4 regions of the Streptomyces sp. NPDC048171 genome follow, and region 2 is predicted to be linked to each of the others. Evidence: riboswitches for the same ligand, from Rfam matches in the RefSeq annotation. Region 2 holds a riboswitch; each other region holds the start of a gene.
What was found. Region 2 has a riboswitch for cyclic di-AMP ahead of ACGF3J_RS26370 (C40 family peptidase). Riboswitches for the same ligand answer to the same signal wherever they lie in the genome.
Positions count from the first base shown of each region.

Region 1: another riboswitch for cyclic di-AMP. It lies ahead of ACGF3J_RS05200 (C40 family peptidase); the one in region 2 lies ahead of ACGF3J_RS26370 (C40 family peptidase).
Region 3: another riboswitch for cyclic di-AMP. It lies ahead of ACGF3J_RS29520 (peptidoglycan DD-metalloendopeptidase family protein); the one in region 2 lies ahead of ACGF3J_RS26370 (C40 family peptidase).
Region 4: another riboswitch for cyclic di-AMP. It lies ahead of ACGF3J_RS18180 (transglycosylase SLT domain-containing protein); the one in region 2 lies ahead of ACGF3J_RS26370 (C40 family peptidase).

Region 1 covers NZ_JBIDAU010000002.1:170,602-173,800, reverse strand. The annotation lists gene pcrA (DNA helicase PcrA) at 1-1,176, opposite strand, end outside; cyclic di-AMP (ydaO/yuaA leader) riboswitch at 1,408-1,582, shown strand; gene ACGF3J_RS05200 (C40 family peptidase) at 1,591-2,787, shown strand; gene ACGF3J_RS05195 (tellurite resistance/C4-dicarboxylate transporter family protein) at 2,815-3,199, shown strand, end outside.
Region 2 covers NZ_JBIDAU010000009.1:309,234-312,432, forward strand. The annotation lists gene ACGF3J_RS26355 (VOC family protein) at 1-73, shown strand, start outside; gene ACGF3J_RS26360 (ATP-dependent Clp protease proteolytic subunit) at 176-811, shown strand; gene ACGF3J_RS26365 (hypothetical protein) at 819-1,127, shown strand; cyclic di-AMP (ydaO/yuaA leader) riboswitch at 1,497-1,644, shown strand; gene ACGF3J_RS26370 (C40 family peptidase) at 1,648-2,121, shown strand; gene ACGF3J_RS26375 (ATP-binding protein) at 2,162-2,668, opposite strand; gene ACGF3J_RS26380 (helix-turn-helix transcriptional regulator) at 2,883-3,199, shown strand, end outside.
Region 3 covers NZ_JBIDAU010000011.1:121,386-124,584, reverse strand. The annotation lists gene ACGF3J_RS29535 (helix-turn-helix domain-containing protein) at 1-78, shown strand, start outside; gene ACGF3J_RS29530 (DUF6126 family protein) at 75-197, shown strand; gene ACGF3J_RS29525 (tyrosine-protein phosphatase) at 226-1,023, opposite strand; cyclic di-AMP (ydaO/yuaA leader) riboswitch at 1,450-1,606, shown strand; gene ACGF3J_RS29520 (peptidoglycan DD-metalloendopeptidase family protein) at 1,611-2,546, shown strand; gene ACGF3J_RS29515 (SGNH/GDSL hydrolase family protein) at 2,752-3,199, shown strand, end outside.
Region 4 covers NZ_JBIDAU010000006.1:145,363-148,561, forward strand. The annotation lists gene ACGF3J_RS18175 (HAD family hydrolase) at 158-958, shown strand; gene ACGF3J_RS18180 (transglycosylase SLT domain-containing protein) at 974-1,474, opposite strand; cyclic di-AMP (ydaO/yuaA leader) riboswitch at 1,478-1,633, opposite strand; gene ACGF3J_RS18185 (polyprenyl synthetase family protein) at 2,201-3,199, shown strand, end outside.

The DNA of each region.
Region 1 (3,199 bases), on a different contig from region 2:
CCGGCGGGACTCATTGCGCTCGATGACCGCGTTGGCGGCGGTGAGGATGGTCTGGGTCGAGCGGTAGTTCTGCTCCAGGAGGATCGTCGTCGCGTTCGGGTAGTCCTCCTCGAACTGGAGGATGTTGCGGATGGTGGCGCCGCGGAAGGCGTAGATCGACTGGTCGGCGTCGCCCACCACACACAGCTCGGCGGGCGGGACCTCGGCCTCCGGCGGTACGTCGACGGGGTGCTCCGAGGCCCCGCCGACCAGCTCGCGCACCAGGGCGTACTGGGCGTGGTTGGTGTCCTGGTACTCGTCGACCATGACGTGCCGGAAGCGGCGGCGGTAGTGCTCGGCGACGTCCGGGAAGGCGCGGAGCAGGTTGACCGTCGTCATGATCAGGTCGTCGAAGTCGAGGGCGTTGGCCTCACGCAGCCGCGACTGGTACATCGCGTACGCCTGGGCGAGCGTCTTCTCGAAGCCTCCCCCAGACTCCGTCTGGGAGGTGCCCCCAGCCGCCTGGGCGGCGAAGTCCTCCTCGTCGATCAGCTCGTTCTTCAGGTTGCTGATCTTGGCGCTGAAGGACTTGGGCGGGAAGCGCTTGGGGTCCAGGTCGAGGTCGCGGCAGACCAGCGCCATGAGCCGCTTGGAGTCGGCGGCGTCGTAGATCGAGAAGGACGACGTGAAACCGAGCCGCTTCGACTCGCGGCGCAGGATGCGGACGCAGGCGCTGTGGAAGGTCATCACCCACATCGCGTTGGCGCGCGGGCCGACGAGCTGCTCGACGCGCTCCTTCATCTCGCCGGCGGCCTTGTTGGTGAAGGTGATCGCGAGGATCTGGCCCGGGTGGACGCCGCGCTCGGCCAGCAGGTGGGCGATGCGGTGGGTGAGCACGCGGGTCTTGCCGGAGCCGGCGCCGGCCACGATGAGCAGGGGGGAGCCGGAGTGCACCACGGCGGCGCGCTGATTGTCGTTCAGCCCGTCCAGGAGGGCGGCCGGGTCCAGGGCGGGGCGCGGGGCGCCGTCCCGGTAGTACCGGTCCCGCTCCGGGGGCGCGTCGAACTTCCCGCCGAACAGGTCGTGCGGGACCGGCTCCGGTCCGTGACCGTCCTCGGGCGGCGGCGGGGGTTCCTCCTCGTGACCCCGGGGGGTCTGGAGGCTCGCCAGGAAGCTGTCGTCAAAGAGGCTGCTCATCGCTCTCCGAGTCTAGGGCGCCCCACCGACAACCCGATGCCACCCCGGAGAATGTCCGGGACACCTCACACCGGTACGCCCTGCGACCTGCCGGAACACGGAGAGTGACACCCGTCGCCAAGGTCACGAAAATGTATCGGGCATATCACCCACCAACCTTCACAGCGGCCACACGAGTTGGCTACCGTGCGAGCAGGCCGAACGACCCCCTCCGGCGAACCTCGCCGGGCCGCGCGGCCTCCGCCGAGTCCGGCGTGCCCGCCACGGCGCCCGGAGCCGGGGACCCAACCGAGAACTTGGGGTGAATCGGCCGTACCGCCCTCCATGAGGACGGTCCGCCGTAGGGCAACCCTTCCGTGCCGCCCGAACCCGACAGCTAACCCGGTAGGCGGAGCACTTGGAAGGAGCGCCTCCTTGGCGTCGCACCGCAAGTCGCGCCCCACCGGATCACGCGTCGCGGGCATACGGACCCCGGCCCTCGCCACAGCGGCCCTCACCTCCGTCGCCCTGCTGTCCCAGACAGCGAACGCCACGCCGTCGGACGACGACAGGCCGAGCCTCGAAGAGGTCGAGAAGAAGGTCGACGACCTCTACCGCCAGGCGGGGTCGGCCACCGAGAAGTACAACGCGGCCAAGGAGAAGACCGCCAAGCAGCGCAAGAAGGTCGACACCCTCCTCGACGACGTCGCCCAGCGCACCCAGAAGCTCAACGACGCGCGCGAGGAACTGGGTTCCTTCGCGTCCGCGCAGTACCGCACGGGCACGGCGGTCCCGGAGACGGCGACCTTCCTGCTCGCGGACTCGCCGCAGGAGTACTTCGACCAGAACCAGCTGATGGGCCGGCTCACCGGCCGTCAGAAGACCGCGGTCGACGACTACGTCACGCAGCAGTCCGAGACGATGAAGAAGCGCCGGGAGGCCGCCGAGAGCCTGGAGACGCTCACCGGCTCCCAGCAGGACCTGAAGACGGCCAAGTCGACCGTCCAGAAGAAGCTCGCCACCGCGCGTGAACTGCTCTCGAAGCTGACCGCCGAGGAGAAGGCCCGGCTCGCGGCGATCGAGAAGAAGAAGCAGGAGGAGGCCGCCCGCAAGGCCGCGGAGCTGGCCGAGCAGCAGGCCCGGCAGCAGGCCGAGGAGCGCGAGCGGCGGGAGGAGGCCGCACAGCAGGAGAGCGGCGGAGGAAGTTCCTCCGGTTCCTCGGAGTCCGGCGGCAACAGCTCGTCGGGCTCCTCGACGCCGGACTCGTCGTACGGCACCAAGGCCGAGAAGGCGCTCGGCTTCGCCCGCGCCCAGATCGGCAAGCCGTACGTCTGGGGCGCCACCGGCCCCGGCTCCTACGACTGCTCCGGCCTCACCCAGGCCGCCTGGAAGGCCGCGGGGGTGACGCTGCCGCGCGTCACGTACGACCAGGTCAACGCCGGAACGACCGTCCCCGTCTCCCAGGCGCAACCCGGTGACCTCGTCTTCTTCTACGACGACCTCAGCCATGTCGGCCTCTACATCGGCAACGGCATGATGATCCACGCCCCGAAGCCGGGCGCGTACGTCCGCGAGGAGTCGATCTACTACGACGGCGAGTCGTCGATCCACAGCGTGGTGCGCCCGGCCTGACCGGCCCGGCTCTCTAGCATCGGGGACATGTCGTCAGGCACGTCGTCAGGCACTCTCCCCTCCCCCCTGCGCGCCTGGTGGGCGCAGCGTCCACCGGCGGCCGGGGCCGCGGTCATGGCGACCGGCATCCTGTCGGTCGCCATGCACCTGACGGGATACGAGGTCCTGTCCCGCATCGCCCTGTTCCTGGCCTGCGCCGCCTGGCTGGCCCTGGCGGCGAACTTCGTCTACCTGCTGCTGGTCGAGCGCCCGCAGTGGCTGACGCGGGCGGGGACACCGGGCGCGCTCACCGCGGTCGCCGCGACCACCGTGCTCGGCACCCGGTTCTCGCTGCTCGGCTGGACGGCCCTGGCCGCCGCGCTGCTGGCGCTGGCGGCACTGCTGTGGCCGGTGCTGCTCCTCCTGGTCGTGC
Region 2 (3,199 bases):
CGGCCGGTTCAAGCTCTGCCGGGACGACCAGGGCTCCCCCTTCGGCCTGCACGAGCCACCGCACGGGACATGACCGCGGGTTGCGCGATTCCCATTCCCTCGCAATGTACGTCCTGTACATTTTATACGGAGCCAGTGCAGCCGAAGAGGGTTCCGCCACGAGGAGGGGTTCGCCATGACCCGACCGTCCGCCCGCCACGTCCTGCCCGAGTTCACCGAGCGCACGAGTGCCGGAGCCCGTACGTCGGACCCGTACTCGAAGCTGCTGGAGGAGCGGATCGTCCTTCTCGGGACGCCGGTCGACGAGACCTCCGCGAACGACGTGATGGCGCAGTTCATGCACCTGGAGCACCAGGCCCCGGACCGGGACATCGCCCTCTGCATCAACTCCTCCGGCGGCTCGTTCACGGCCATGACGGCGATCTACGACACGATGCGCTACGTCGCCTGCGACGTGGAGACGACCTGTCTCGGACAGGCCGGCGCGTCCGCCGCGCTGCTGCTGGCGGCGGGCACGCCGGGCAAGCGCGCGATGCTGCCCGGGGCGCGGGTGGTGCTCCGTCAGCCCTCGCTCACCGAGCCGATGGAGGGGCAGGCGAGCGACCTGGCCATCCGGGCCGGGGAGTTGACCCGGATCCGCGCCCGTCTGGAGGAGATCCTCGTACGGCACACGGGCCGCACTCCGGCGCAGGTGACCGAAGACCTCGAGCGGGACACCGTCCTGGACGCCCAACAGGCCCTGGAGTACGGGCTGGTGGACCGGATCGTGGCCGACCGCTCGGCCGTGCCCGGCACACCCCGCACCCGGTGAACGGCCGATGCTGCCACCGGAACTGCCGCCCCTGCCCGCCCTGACCCGCGCCGAGGCCGAGCTGATCGACCGCTACCTGGACGTCGTCGACCTGCTCGGGCGCATCAACCCCGCGCGGGACGGCGACACCTACCGGGGACTGCGGGCCGCCCAGGCGCTGGTGGGGAAGGCCGCGGCCCTGCGCGACGCGCTGGAGCTGATGCACGCGCGGGGTGAGACGGAACTGCACGCGCCCACCCTCGCCCGGGCCCTGCGGGTACTGGACGGCGAGCGGCGGACGGGACGCCTCAGTCTTCCGCCGTGTTCCGAGAGTTGAGTGGACGGGGTTCGAAACGGACCAAAAGACGTACCTCCTTTCGGCGTAGGAACACACCCGGTTGACGACCGGTCCGGGTTGCGCGGCCGCCCTCTCCCGACGTCTGCGCCCACCGCTGCGCCGCTGGTCCCGGGGTCGTCGCCGCCTACGGCCCCGGCTCGAACACAGGCGTGTCCACCCGAACGGGTGGGTGGTGAGTAACAACACAAAAGGCACGTTCCGTTGGGAATTCCCCCTCCGGCGAGACAAGATCCGTGACTGACGACAAGCCCCCGCCGCAGCGGCGGGGCGGTCCGGGCGGACGCCGAATCCTGCCGCCGTCCGGACGACCGGTCGCGAGGGAAGTGGATCGGCAGGAGTGGAGGACCCGAGCACGACGGGTCGCAGGAGCGGACGCCTCCGTGGGAGAGGCGCCGGACCGAGCAGCCCTTGGGGTGAAGCCGCACTCGTGCGGCCGGGCAACTTCGCCAGCCCGAATCCGACAGGTCATCCTTCACAGGCGGCTGACGAAGGGTTGCGCATGTTCGCGCTCAATCGTGTCCCGTCCCTGATGGCTCGTGCCGGTACGGCCTCGGCCCTCACTCTCGCCGCTGTCGGCGGCTCCGTCGTGGTCCCCGGTTTCTCCTCGGAGGCGGCCGCGGCGGCTCATGCGACGAAGGCCCTCAAGATCGCGGCCTCCAAGAAGGGCTCCCCCTACAGGTGGGGCGCCGTCGGGCCCCGCAGGTTCGACTGCTCCGGCCTGACGCTGTACTCGTTCAAGAAGGCCGGCAAGAAGCTGCCGCGCACCGCTGCCCAGCAGTACAACAAGACCCGCCACGTCTCGGCCAAGAAGCGCAAGGCGGGAGACCTGGTCTTCTTCCACTCGGGCCGCAGCGTCTACCACGTCGGTATCTACGCCGGGAAGGGCAAGCTCTGGCACGCCCCGAAGACCGGGGACGTGGTGCGCCTGCAGAAGATCTGGACCGGGAGCGTCTCCTACGGGCGGGTCAAGTAGCCCCTGAGGGGCGAGCGCCCCTTGATCGAGTGACCCGGGGTCAGACAGCCCGGGGGCGAGTAGCTCTCCCGAAGGGGATGACGGCGTTCTGCCCCGCCGTCACCCCCTCGGCGGCGGCCGGGGGGCGGGGGGCGGTCCAGGGCAGTTCGATGGAGACGGTCTTGCCGCCCTCCCGCGTGGGGCGGACCCGCAGCTTGCCGCCGCATTCGGCGGTCAGCCAGCGGATGATCACCATGCCGCGACCGTTGTCCTGCTGCACGGCGGCGGGCAGGCGCTTGGGGAAGCGCGGATGGCTGTCGGTGACGCCGATGCGCAGCCGCTCGTCACGGTCGAGGACGAGATCCACCGTGAAGGTGGGCGACTGCCCGAGCGTGTGCTGGACCGCGTTGGTCGCCAGTTCGGAGACGATGAGCCGGACCGTGTCGGACATCTCCGCGTCCGACGGCAGGCCCCACTCCACCAGCGTGCCGGCCACATAGGTGCGCGCGGCGGCCACCGAAGCGGGATCGCTCGGCAGAGTGACGGATGCTTCCAGGTGATCGGCCATGGCGACGTCGTCCCTTTCTCACGGGACCGTGGTCCGACACGAAGCGGGCGGTTCGAGTACGGTCCCGGACTGGTGCTTCGCCGCCAGACTGCCATCACCCGGCCCGTGAAGGACGGCGATCCACCAAGATATGCATATATCTGTCGCTCGAAGCGGTGAACTCTGCGACGGCAGAGCGGATTTGGGCGGCCCATAAGGAGTAAGGGAGTGGCCCATGCAGCACGGTCCGGTGGTGCGCCGCAGGAAGCTGGGCGCGGAACTGCGCGCCCTGCGCACGACGGCGGGCATCACCAGCGGGGAGGCGGCCCGCCTGGTGGGCTGGCACCAGTCGAAGGTCAGCCGCATCGAGACCGGGACGAGCGGGGCGAAACCGGCCGACGTGCGGTTACTGCTCGACGCCTACGGCGTGGACGACGACCAGCTGCGCGGGCTGCTGGTGATGCTGGCGCGCTCCGACGACGCGGGCGGCCGGCACCACTGGTGGCACGCCTACCGCGGGGTGCTGCCGCCCACCTACCGCGACTTCATCAG
Region 3 (3,199 bases), on a different contig from region 2:
CTCTTCGTCCACACCCTGCTGCAGAGCCCGACGGCAGCGCTGTGCCTCGGCCCGACGACCCCTGGGGAGATGTCGTGAGTTCCATGGAGGAGAAGTTCCCGCGTGCCCTGTGGGTGCGGCTGCTCATCTACATCGCCCTGGGGCACGTCTTCGGCGGCTTCCTCTACCTGCTCTTCGAGGTGGGCGCCGGCCGATAGCGGTCGTGCGGACCGGTGCCGTGCCGGATCAGTCCAGCATCCGCTCGCGCAGCCGCTCCCGGGTCGCCGGGGTGAGGTGCAGGCCCTGCTCCAGGTAGGCGTCGACGCCGCCCCAGGTCTCCTCGACGGTGTCGAAGGCCGCCGCCAGGTACTCGGCGCGCGCGTCGAACAGGGGGCTCAGCAGCTCCATGACCTCGGGGGAGTAGGCCGAGGCGGCGGAGCTGCCGCGGCGCACCTTGTAGCGGCGGTGCGTGGCGTTCGACTTGAGGTAGTCGTCGAGGACTGCGTCGCGCTCGACGCCGAGCGCGAGCAGCGTGACCGCGATCGACAGGCCCGCGCGGTCCTTGCCCGCCGCGCAGTGCATCAGGGCGGGGACGCTGTCCTCGGCGAGCGCGTGCAGCACCCGGGAGTGCTCCGCCGTGCGCTCCGTGATGATCGTGCGGTAGGACGCGATCATCCGCTGGGCGCCCTTGCCGTCGGCCAGGATCGCGTGCAGCTGGTCGAGGTCGCCGTCGCGGACCATCTTCCAGAACTCGGCGCCGTCCGCCGGGTCGCTCAGCGGCAGGTTCACATTGCGCACGCCCGGCAGCTCGACGTCGGGGCCTTCCAGCTTCTGGTCGGCCGCGTTGCGGAAGTCGAAAATGGTGTGCAGGCCGAGGGTGGCCAGGAAGGCGGCGTCCTCCCCGGTGGCGTGCGCCAGGTGGCCGCTGCGGAACAGCACGCCGTGCCGCACCCGTCGCCCGTCCGCGGCCGGCAGTCCGCCGACGTCCCGGAAATTGCGCACACCGGTCAGCTCGGGTTCGGTCGACGGGACCTGCTGCGTCACGGGGACTCCTCCCACTCCGCCCCGCCGACGCTGCTCGGCGGCGGGCTCGCCTCGACGATACGGCATCCCCTGTCTGCGCCAATGAGTTGTCCACAGGGCATTAAGGACGGCATCGCGCCTTCTGTCCGAATTGATGCCTTAATTCCAACTGACGCTGAATTGCGAAAGGGTGGAGAAGTGGCGCGTGAGCAGCGTCATATCCGTAACCGTGCGTCGTCCGTCATGTTCACGTAATCAAGCCGGTTTTCAAGGATGTTCGCGCGAAATGCCATTCCCCGAATCGACGGAGTGTGACCGGATATTCCCGTAAAGGATCAATCGGAACGCCTTCTGGTGGAACCCTTCGCTTGTCCGGGTGCGTCTTGGTCCCTTACGTTCACCACCGATCCGGACGGACGCCTAATCCTGCCGCCGACCGGAGCCCACTCTCATCCACCACCCGTACCGGCAGGAGCGGGGGACCCACAGGTACGAATGCCTGTTCCGGTTCCCGGAACGGCTTGGGGTGAAGCCGCGTTTCGGCGCGGCCGGGCATCTCCAGCCCGAACCCGACAGCTCACCTCGCAGGCGCCGGAGAGGAATTCGCCATGCCCGCGAAGGGTAAGCACCGCCGTACCAGGGCCATGCGCCTGACCCGCACCATCGCCGTCGCCGGAACCGGTGGCGCCGCGCTCGCGCTCCCGCTGATCGGGGCCGCCGGCGCCAACGCCGCCCCCGCGCACTCCGTTTCCGAGCAGTCCGTCCAGTCCATTGCGGCGACGGCGAAGAAGGCCGCCGCGAGTGGCGCCGAGAAGAACTCGGACGCGCGGACCTACACCGTCAAGAGCGGCGACTACCTCTCCCGGATCGCCGACGAGCAGAACGTCGACGGCGGCTGGAAGAAGCTGTACGAGGACAACCGCCAGGCCATCGGTTCGGACCCGTCACTGATCCACCCCGGCCTGAAGCTCTCGGTCGGCGCCAAGGCCGCCCAGTCGGAGAAGCCCGCCGCCGAGAAGCCGGCCGCCGAGAAGCCCGCCGCGGAGAAGCCGGCCGAGGCGGAGAAGCCCGCCGCCAAGCCCGCCGAGAAGTCCACGGACGCCGAGAAGGCCTCCACCTCGGACGCCGGCACCAGCAGCGGCTACACCTCTCCCGTCGCGGGCGGCACCGTCGGTACCCCGTACCACCAGTCCGGCAGCATGTGGTCCAGCGGCTACCACACCGGCACGGACTTCGTCGTCCCGACCGGCACCCCGCTCAAGGCCGTCGGCGCGGGCACCGTCGTCTCCGCCGGCCCCGGCGGTGCGTACGGCAACCAGGTCGTCATCCAGCTCGCCGACGGCCACTACGCCCAGTACGCCCACCTCTCCTCCCTCTCCGTCTCCGCCGGCCAGTCGGTGACGGCGGGTCAGCAGGTCGGCCTCTCGGGTGCCACCGGCAACGTGACCGGTCCGCACCTGCACTTCGAGATCCGCACCACGCCGGACTACGGGTCGGACATCGACCCGGTCGCGTTCCTGCGCTCGCACGGCGTCTCTCTCTGACGCACGGCCAGGGCGCAGCCCCCACGCCACCGAAGGCCGGACCCCGATCCCCGGGTCCGGCCTTCGGTGTATTCCGCAATTGACCAAGCCTTTAGGCGTGGCCTTTCTCACCGACCGTCAACCCCTGCCTACGGTCGCGTAGGTCACATTCCAAGGTGAATCATGGCCCGATGTGGCAGACGATTCGAAGAATGACAGCAGAGCAGTGATCGGGTCGTACGTGGCGCTGGGGGACAGCTTCACCGAGGGCGTCGGCGACCGCGGCCCCGACGGGGCGTTCGTCGGCTGGGCCGACCGATTCGCCGTACTGCTCGCAGACCGGCGCCCCGAGGGCGACTTCACCTACGCGAACCTCGCCGTGCGCGGCAGACTGCTCGACCAGATCGCGGCAGAACAGGTCCCCCGAGTCGCCGCACTCGCACCGGACCTCGTCTCGCTCGCGGCCGGCGGCAACGACATCCTCCGGCCCGGCACCGACCCCGACGAGGTGGCCGAGCGGTTCGAGCGGGCGGTGGCCGCGCTGGCCGAAGCGGCCGGCACCGTCCTCGTGACGACCGGGTTCGACACCCGCGGCGTGCCCGTGCTCAAGCATCTGCGCGGCAAGATCGCCACATACAACGGACACGTCCGCGCCATCGCCGACCGGTACGGCT
Region 4 (3,199 bases), on a different contig from region 2:
AACCGGTGCACAGGCCCTTAACCGGCTTTAGCCGATGATGTGTCAGGTTTCGGACATGTTCGTGCGTCGTCGTGCGCGTTCGAACGTACTCGCCGCGTCCTCGTTCGGAACCGGTCGCGGGTGAGTCGGACCGGTGTCGCGTCCGTATTCTCTGATCATGGACCGCACCGCATACTCACTCGTCGCCACCGACCTCGACGGCACGCTGCTCCGCGGCGACGACACCGTCTCCGAACGGTCGCTGGCCGCGCTGGCGCGGGTGGCCCGGGCGGGTGCGCGGCATCTGGTGGTGACGGGGCGCCCGGCACCCCGGGTGCGGCCCCTGCTCGACCGCCTCGGGTGCACGGGGCTCGCGGTGTGCGGGCAGGGCGCGCAGGTGTACGACGCCGGCGCGCACCGGATGCCGTGGTCGGTGACCCTGGACCGGGAGCTGGCGGAGACGGCGCTCGGCAAGATCGAGGCCGAGGTGGGCCAGGTGTACGCCGCGGTCGACCAGGACGGCGTCGACGGCCTGACCCTCATCGAGCCCGGGTACCTGATGCCCCACCCCACGCTGCCCGCGGTGCGGGTGGAGCGGCGCGACCAGCTGTGGCGCACCCCGATCAGCAAGGTGCTGCTGCGCCACCCCGACCTGAGCGACGACGAGTTGGCGTCGACCGCGCGCGCGGTGGTCGGCTCCCTCGCGACGGTCACCATGTCGGGGCCCGGCACGGTGGAGCTGCAGCCGTGCGGCATCACCAAGGCGACCGGCCTGGCGCTGGCCGCAGAGCGACTGGGAGTGGGCCGGCGGCGCACGATCGCCTTCGGCGACATGCCCAACGACATCCCGATGTTCGACTGGGCGGCGCACGGCGTCGCCATGGCCGGTGCCCACCCCGAACTCAAGGCGGTGGCCGACGAGGTCACGACGACGAACGAGGACGACGGCGTGGCCGTCGTCCTCGAACGGGTCTTCTGAATGTCGCGGTGCGGCTCAGTACGCGCCGAAGACGTTGTCCATCGAGCCGTACCGGTCGGCCGCGTAGTTGCAGGCCGCGGTGATGTTGGCGACCGGGTCGTACGGGTCCCAGGAGGTGCCCTCGACGTGGTACGCCTGGAAGGTCGGGTCGATCACCTGGAGCAGGCCCTTGGACGGGGTGCCGTTGATGGCGTTGATGTCCCAGTTGTTGATGGCGAGCGGGTTGCCGGACGACTCCCGCATGATGTTGCGGTGAATGCCCTCGTACGAGCCGGGGATGCCGTGCTGCGCCATGACGTCGAGCGACTCGCGGATCCAGCCGTCGAGGTTGTCCGGGTAGGCGGTCGCCGCCGTGGCGGCCGTCTTGGTGGCGGCCGGGGCGGCCGGGGTGGCCGCGGACGCGCCGGTGGCGCCGATGAGCGGCAGGGCGAGCACCGCGGCACCGGTGCCGGCCAGGGCGAGCTTGCGGGCGATCCGGGTGGTCCGGGCGTGACGGTTCTGACCGTTGGCAGACATCTGTGTCCCTCTCCTGACGCCTGCGAGGTGAGCTGTCGGGTTCGGGCGGGGAGGTGCCCGGCCGCGCCCTGACGGGTACGGCTTCACCCCGAGCCGCTCCGGTGGTGACCGGTGCGGCGACTTACCTGGGTCCCCCGCTCCTGCCGGCGAGTGAGTTGAGTGGATGACTGTGCGTACGGGCGATGGCAGGATTCGGCGTCCGCCCGACAGGCCGGGAACGTATGCGAGAGCACATGTCCGAAACAAGTGCAGGAATCACCCAACGTCCTGTTGACCTTGGTCTGAGGTGTTTGAGGCTCTTGATCCTTTGCGGTTGCCAAGTCTCAACTGGCTTGCGGGGCAAAGGGAGGGCACAGGTTGCGGCGGGGTTGCCCGAGAGGGCTCCGGAGTGAGCCAACTCACGGGCCTCAACAAGCGCGGCAAAACGGGCATTAGTCCCAACTATGCCCCAACCGGCCCTCAATGCAGAGCGCTTCGCCCTTCCGGTGTTTTCGTGTGCCGGGCGGGCATCCGTTCGGGGCCGGGGAGGCGATATTGAAATCGGCCAATATGTGCTCATATCGACTGATCAAAAACATACCGCTCATGATCCGATACAGCCCGGCCTGTAGCGGTGGGCGCTAGCGGTGATCGAAAGGTGACCGGATACGCTGACTCGAGTGGTGGCAGCGACCTATCGACAAACCAGGTAATCGCCAGTAGACACCAGCAGACAGGAGACCCCTCGTGACCGTCGTCGGGCCGTTCGGGCTGAGCGTGCGGGACCAGGCTCTGGAAGCCGATGTCCAGGCCGGATTGGTCGCGGTCGAGGAAGGGTTGCTTGAGGCAACCAAGAGCGAGGTGCCCTTCATCACGGAGGCCGCCCAGCACCTGGTGCGGGCCGGCGGCAAGCGGTTCCGGCCGCTCCTCGTGATGCTCTCGGCCCAGTTCGGCGACCCCTACGCCCCCGGGATCGTGCCCTCGGCCGTGGTGGTGGAGCTGACCCACCTGGCCACGCTGTACCACGACGACGTGATGGACGAGGCCGCCGTGCGGCGCGGGGTCGCCAGCGCCAATGTCCGCTGGGACAACTCGGTCGCGGTCCTGACCGGCGACTTCCTGTTCGCCCGCGCCTCCCAGATCCTCGCCGACCTCGGGCCCGAAGCGGTCCGCGTGCAGGCCCTCGCGTTCGAGCGGCTGGTCACCGGCCAGATCCTGGAGACGGCCGGCCCGCAGGACGGCCGGGACCCCGTCGACCACTACCTGGACGTGCTGGGCGGCAAGACCGGCTCGCTGGTGGCCGTCTCCTGCCGGTTCGGCGCGATGATGTCGGGCGCCGACGAGACGGTGGTGGACGTACTCACCCAGTACGGCGAGCGGCTCGGCGTCGCCTTCCAGCTCGCGGACGACGTCCTGGACATCGCCTCCGACTCCCACGAGTCGGGCAAGACGCCCGGCACGGACCTGCGCGAGGGCATCCCCACCCTGCCGGTGCTCCGGCTGCGCGAGCGTGCGGCCCGGCTGGGCCTCGCCGAGGACATCGCGCTGAGCGAGCTGCTCGACTCCGACCTGAGCGACGACGCCCGGCACGCCGAGGCGCTGCGTCTGCTGCGCGCCCACCCCGCGCTGGAGCACGCCCGGCGGGACACCGTCCGCTATGCCAAGGAGGCCCGCGCGGCCCTGGCTCCGCTGCGGGAGTGCGAGGCGAAGGCCGCGCTGGTGGAACTGTGCGACGCCGTGGTGCAC